2 linked regions of the Nordella sp. HKS 07 genome follow. The protein of the gene in region 1 interacts with the protein of each later gene in a pairwise test. Links are inferred from orthologs where the notes say so. Each region holds a gene or a part of one and is shown on either strand. Other genes may lie near its edges. The genes, in order: G5V57_RS10485 and def.

Region 1 (3,150 bases):
GCGGCGGCGGTCTGATCGGCGGCATTGCCGGCTGGTATCGGGGCGATGTCAGGATCGTCGGCGTCGAGCCCGAGACCTGCAACGCGCTTCACGCGTCCTTGGCCAAGGGCGAGCGCGTGACGGTGACGCCGTCGGGGATCGCCGCCGATTCGCTTGGCGCGTCCTTCGCCGGCGAATTGATGTTCCCGCTGGCGCAAAAATACATCGAGCGCATGGCGCTCGTGATGGATGAGGAAATCAGGATGGCGCAGCGTTGGCTGTGGGACCATGCGCGGATCGTTACCGAACCGGGTGGAGCCACAGCCTTCGCTGCGCTTCTGTCTGGTGCATATCGGCCGCACAAGGATGAACGCGTCTGCGTCGTCCTGTGCGGATCCAATACCGATCCCCTGACCTTCTCCAAGGTCATGATTACATGACCTTGAAGCGGTAGCTGAGATCGAGGCTGGCGCGCTTCAGCTCCAATTCGATGCGGAATCTTTCGATCTCGCGCGGATCGTGCGGGACGCGCCGTTCCCTCTTATGGCCGGCGAGGAGCCGGGCCGCCGGAGCGGCGATGAGACTGCGTGCCGGGCGTCTGAACCACGGCAGCGATTTCTGATAAGCGGACATGACTTTTCCTTTCACGAAACACGGATTTCCGTGCGCGTTTGAGAAATGAATGTAGAAAGGAAAGAATCGTGATGCGTGACGGTCCCGCGCATGCGCGTCACGCGCATGAGACGAGAGTCACGTCCCGGTCAAATGGTCTTCAGGCTTTGGGATTTCGAGAACACAAGCGGAAAGGCCAGACCGGGACCGAGCCCGGGGGCCCGGAGATCACGGTAAACGACGCTCCTTACGTGCTGTCATCATGACGGTCTCCATGTGTTGTGTTCAGGGACGGGCTAGATAGCATGAGTCGAGCGCCTCCGACAGGGGGATTCTTGCGCACTCGCTCTTTATACTGACAGAACGTGACAATCCTGCCACAGGGAATGGGGTGACCCATGCGGGCCACCCCATATCTTGTCAGGCGGCGTTCTTCAGAAGGCCGCGATTGATCAGGGCTTCGGCGATCTGCACCGTGTTGAGCGCGGCGCCCTTGCGCAGATTGTCCGAGACCACCCACAGGCTGAGGCCATTCTCGATCGTACCGTCCTCGCGGAGGCGCGACACGAAAGTGGCAAAATCGCCGACACACTCGACCGGCGTGACGTAACCGCCGTCTTCGCGCTTGTCGACGACCAGAACGCCCGGCGCCTCGCGCAGCGTCTCGCGCGCTTCCTCTGCCGTGATCGGGCGCTCGAACTCGATATTGACCGCTTCCGAATGACCGACGAAGACCGGCACCCGCACGCAAGTTGCGGTGAGCTTGATCTTCGGATCGAGGATCTTCTTCGTCTCGGCCGTCATCTTCCATTCTTCCTTGGTGAAGCCGTCTTCCATGAAGACGTCGATATGGGGGATGACGTTAAAGGCGATCTGCTTGGTGAATTTCTTGGGTTCCGGCGCATCGGTGACGAACACGCCCTTGGTCTGGTTCCACAATTCGTCCATGGCGTCCTTGCCGGCACCCGACACGGACTGATAGGTCGAGACCACCACGCGCTTGATCTTGGCGAGATCATGCAGGGGCTTCAGCACCACCACCAGCTGCGCCGTCGAGCAGTTCGGATTGGCGATGATGTTCCGCCTCGTCTTGCGTCTCATATATTCCTCGAGCGCATGGGCGTTCACTTCCGGCACGATGAGCGGCACTTCCGCGTCGTAGCGCCAGCAGGAGGAATTATCGATGACCATCGGGCCCAGGGCGCCGATCCTGGGCGACCATTCCTTGGAGACGGCCGAGCCCGCCGACATCAGCACGAAGTCGATGCCGCGGAAATCGAAGGTCTCGAGGTCCTGGCATTTCAGGACGCGGTCGCCGAAGGAGACCTCGGTGCCGAGCGAACGGCGCGACGCCAGTGCGAAGACCTCGTCCACCGGGAACTGGCGTTCCTCCAGGATATTGAGCATTTCACGGCCGACATTTCCGGTCGCGCCGACCACTGCAACTTTGTAACCCATTGAATTTTATCCTTTATCCCTCGCCCTCTCCCGTGAACCTTGGCGGTTCTGCCTGGGGCGCGCTGCTTCCGGCCATCTCCCCCGCGGGAGACGAGACCGGGGGAGAAGGCTCAAACGGTTTTCGTCGTTTTCGTCGTTTTGAGCATCCCCAGGCCACGGCAAAGCGCATCCGCGGAAAGCGGGCGGCAGGCGATGCTGTCGATAAAATAAGACATCGGGGACCGTGGTTCGAGGTTTCGGGGCGGGTTCTAACAAATCGGGACTTTAAGTCAATCCGCCTTGAAGCCGGGCGCCGGGCTTCCTATCTCGCCTGAACGGAGTCGGAAACGGTTGATCCGGCTCAATCTATTGTACGCGCAGGGACGGATGGGTAAAAACCTTACCCACGGTCATGCGCGATTTTGTGTTGTTTTAAAGGGCAAAAGGGGACCCAATGTTTGAATGGCTCTTCACGGTCGAAGGCTGGATGAGCCTTTTGACGCTAACCATCCTCGAGATCGTGCTCGGCATTGACAATCTGGTGTTTCTGTCCATCGCCTCCCAGAGGCTGCCGCCGCATCAGCGGCCGATCGCGCAGAAGATCGGCCTCATGGGCGCGCTGGGTCTGCGCATCGCCATGCTGGCGCTGCTCGTCTGGATCACCAAGCTCACCTATCCGGTCTTCTCGGCCGCCGGTTTCGACTTCTCCTGGCGCGACATCATCCTGATCCTGGGCGGCCTGTTCCTGCTCTACAAGGGCACCGCCGAGATCCATGAGGAGATGGAAGGCGGCGGGGAGGGCCCGAAGCAGGGCTATGCGGCAAGCTTCTTCGGCGTCATCGCCCTCATCATGGTGATCGACTTCGTCTTCGCGCTCGATTCCATCATCACCGCGGTCGGCATGACCACCTTCCTCCCCGTGATGATCGCGGCGAATGTCATCGCTATCGCCGTCATGCTCATGTCGGCGAACAGCGTCAGCCAGTTCATTGCCCGCCATCCGACGGTGAAGATGCTGGCCCTCGCCTTCATCCTGCTGATCGGCGTGGCGCTCGTCGCCGACGGCCTCGGCATGCACATCCCGCGCGAATATATCTACTTCGCCATCGCCTTCTCGCTCGG
Region 2 (3,142 bases), 2.3 Mb from region 1 along the record:
TATCAGGGGGCCATATTCGGGGCATGAGGTGCTCCATGCGCAGACTAGTCTTAGAGCTTGCCGCCGCCATCAGCCTGACCGTCGCCGCCGCCGTCTCCTTCGTGACGGCCGCGCAGGCGAACGGCATGATGGTAACGGGCGCCTTTGCGCGGGCGTCCGCTACGCCGGCCGCCAAGGCCGGAGCGGTCTACTTCACCATCCGCAATGACGGCGATGTCGCGGACAAGCTCACCGCGGTTCAGACCGACGCTGCGCAGATGGCGATGCTGCATGAGAATGTGGAAGAGAATGGTGTGGTGAGCATGCGCCATCTGGAAGCGATCACCATCGCGCCCAAGGAAACCGTCGCGCTCGGCCCCAGGAAGACGCATGTGATGCTAACGGGCCTGAAAGCCCCGCTGAAGAAGGGAGAGCGCCTCACCCTGACGCTCACCTTCGAGAAAGCCGGCACGATCCTTGTAGACGTTCCCGTGGGTGGTGTGGCCGCCGACGGACCGGAATAACCAAGAGCATCGGACCGAAAAGTGCGAGGCGATTTTCGGATAGCCCGACGCGCAAACTTAAGCGATCGAGCGCTGCAGCCGTTGGAACGCCCGGTCTACCCGACCATCGCGCCCTTGGGCACCGAAAGGCCACGCAGGAATTCCTGGATTCCCATGGCGCTCTTGCCTTCGCGCTGAAGACTCACAAGACGTATCGCGCCTTCGCCACAGGCGATGGTGAGCTTGTCGTCGATCACCTCGCCGGGTAGACCGTTACCGTCCACTACTTCGCACAGATGCACTTTGATGCGGAAGGTCCGACCTTCCTGATCGAGCAGGAACCAGGCGCCGGGAAAGGGCGACAGGCCGTGGATGTGGTTGCGCACCTGGCTGGCCGGTTTTGAGAAATCGATCTCGCTTTCCGCCTTGTCGATCTTCTTCGCGTATGTGACGCCTTCGTCAGGCTGCGGCCGGCAGTCGAGCCTGCCGGCTTCGAGCTCTTCGAGCGTCTTTACCATCAGGCTGGCTCCCATATGCATGAGGCTGTCATGCAGACTGCCGGCAGTCGCGCTGACTGTGATGGGGCCGCGGCCGGCGAGACACATGGGCCCGGTGTCGAGCCCTTCAGCCATGCGCATGATGGTGACGCCCGTCTCCGCGTCGCCCGCCATGATGGCGCGCTGGATGGGTGCCGCGCCGCGCCAGCGCGGCAGGAGCGAGGCATGGACGTTGAAGCAACCGAGGCGCGGCGCCTCCAGGATGGGCTTGGGCAGCAGCAGACCGTAGGCGACGACGATCGCCGCATCGGGCTCGTGGGCGCGGAATCGCTTCTGCTCGTCCTCGCTTTTCAGGCTTGAGGGGGTATGAACCTCGAGGTCGTGTGTGAGGGCGAAATGATGCACCGGCGTCAGGCGGTCCGTCATGCCGCGGCCGGCCGGGCGGGGCGGCTGCGAATAGACCGCGACGATTTCGTGGCCGGCTTCGAGGAGGGCGGCGAGCGTGGGCACCGCGAAATCCGGCGTGCCCATGAAGACGAGCCGCAAAGGGTCAGGCTCCGCTGCGCGCAAGCTTCTGCGCCTTGGCGAACTTCCTTACCACCCGGTCGCGCTTCAGCTTGGAGATGTAGTCTATGAACAGAACGCCGTTCAGATGATCGACCTCATGCTGCACGCAGGTGGCGAGCACGCCGCCGCACTGCATTTCCCTGGCCTCGCCCTGGCGGTCGAGATAGCGCACCGTGACCTCCTTGGGCCGCGTCACCATGTCGTAGAACTCCGGGATGGACAGGCAGCCTTCCTCATAGTCCGACTCTTCGTCGCTCGACCAGCTGATCTCGGGATTGACCAGGAACAGCGGCTGCCTCTCCTCGCCTTCCTTCGAGACGTCGATCACCACCACGCGCTGGGGCACGCCGATCTGGACTGCCGCAAGGCCGATGCCGGGCGCCTCATACATGGTCTCCAGCATGTCATCCATGAGCTTACGCGTCGCCGTATCGACGGTCTTTACCGGCTTCGAGACGGTCCGGAGCAGGGGATCGGGCAGAATGATAAGGTCGCGCTTGGCCATGCCGTTCAGATAGGCGATGGCCGCGGAGGGGTCAATGCGCCGGTTCCAGACCCGTCGAGACCCTTCCCGGCGGGCCGGGAAGGGCTCTCAAATATAGCTGGTCTACCTTTAGGCCGGGCAGCGCTTCACATGCAGCATGACATCGGTCTTGATGCAGCCGGCGGGCGCACTCGCCGTCGGCGTGACCTCGGGCTCGGCCGCCGTCGGTGTGACGGTCGGCTTGGCCGCCGCCGCCCCGCTGGCAAAGGTGACGCCGGCCGGGCAGCGCTTCACATGCAACGTCACATCGGTGACGATGCAGCCTTCAGCCGCCACCGCCTTGGAGGACTGGGCTATTACACCGGTCTGCAGCAGGATGGCTGCCGCTCCGGCGGCAAAAATTCCGAGAAGGGAGAGCTTCATGGCTTTTCTCCTGTTGATTGGCTCTTTACGCGGCCGCACTGACACCAGGATAGCAGGGGCATATGACCTGGAGTCAACGGAGATTCTGACAGACTTGCCTTTTGCTCGATCAGGCCCGATATAGGCGGCGGGAGGTTGGCGGCGGACGTGTCGCTCGCCAACCGGGTCAGGTCCGGAAGGAAGCAGCCCTAACGAGTTTGGTACGGGTTGCCCGTCCAGCCTCCCGCCTCAGGCGCTTTCTGTAGCGCTTGAGACATATACGCCCTTGGAACAGACCGGCAGGCTCGCCAGTGACCGAAGAAGCAAGCGGCGCGAGCGCCCACGGTTATCGCGTTCTCGCCCGTAAATACCGACCGCGGACCTTCGCCGATCTGATCGGCCAGGAGGCGGTCGTGCGCACTCTCTCCAACGCCTTCGCCACCGGCCGTATCGCCCAGGCCTATATGCTGACCGGCGTGCGCGGCGTCGGCAAGACGACCACGGCGCGCCTCATCGCCCGTGCCCTCAACTATCCCGGCGGCCCTTCGGTCGACATGCCGGAGGTGACGCCCGATTGCGAGGCGATTCTCGAATCGCGCCATATCGACGTGATCGAGATGGACGCCGCCTCCAATACCGGTGTTGACGACGTGCGCGAGATCATCGAGGGCGTGCGCTATGCCCCGATCCAGGCGCGTTACAAGGTCTAT

Evidence for each region.
Region 2: the proteins of G5V57_RS10485 (region 1) and def interact in binary tests that used the Escherichia coli proteins (3 or more experiments, as listed by UniProt). The link is inferred for Nordella sp. HKS 07 from one-to-one orthologs.

Annotation. Positions count from the first base shown.
Region 1 is NZ_CP049258.1:2,237,652-2,240,801, forward strand. The notes cover bases 31-2,862. They hold G5V57_RS10485 (aspartate-semialdehyde dehydrogenase), read right to left. Parts: upstream 2,050-2,862; coding sequence 1,012-2,049; downstream 31-1,011. Other genes in these bases: G5V57_RS10475 (threonine/serine dehydratase), read left to right, coding at 31-419; G5V57_RS10480 (hypothetical protein), read right to left, coding at 412-612; G5V57_RS10490 (TerC family protein), read left to right, coding at 2,483-2,862. In the rest of the region: more of G5V57_RS10475, read left to right, coding at 1-30; more of G5V57_RS10490, read left to right, coding at 2,863-3,150.
Region 2 is NZ_CP049258.1:4,545,214-4,548,355, forward strand. The notes cover bases 291-3,114. They hold def (peptide deformylase), read right to left. Parts: upstream 2,052-3,114; coding sequence 1,530-2,051; downstream 291-1,529. Other genes in these bases: G5V57_RS21370 (copper chaperone PCu(A)C), read left to right, coding at 291-503; fmt (methionyl-tRNA formyltransferase), read right to left, coding at 599-1,510; G5V57_RS21385 (hypothetical protein), read right to left, coding at 2,160-2,453; G5V57_RS21395 (DNA polymerase III subunit gamma/tau), read left to right, coding at 2,744-3,114. Also shown: more of G5V57_RS21370, read left to right, coding at 36-290; more of G5V57_RS21395, read left to right, coding at 3,115-3,142. UniProt on the Escherichia coli protein: Removes the formyl group from the N-terminal Met of newly synthesized proteins. Requires at least a dipeptide for an efficient rate of reaction. N-terminal L-methionine is a prerequisite for activity but the enzyme has broad specificity at other positions.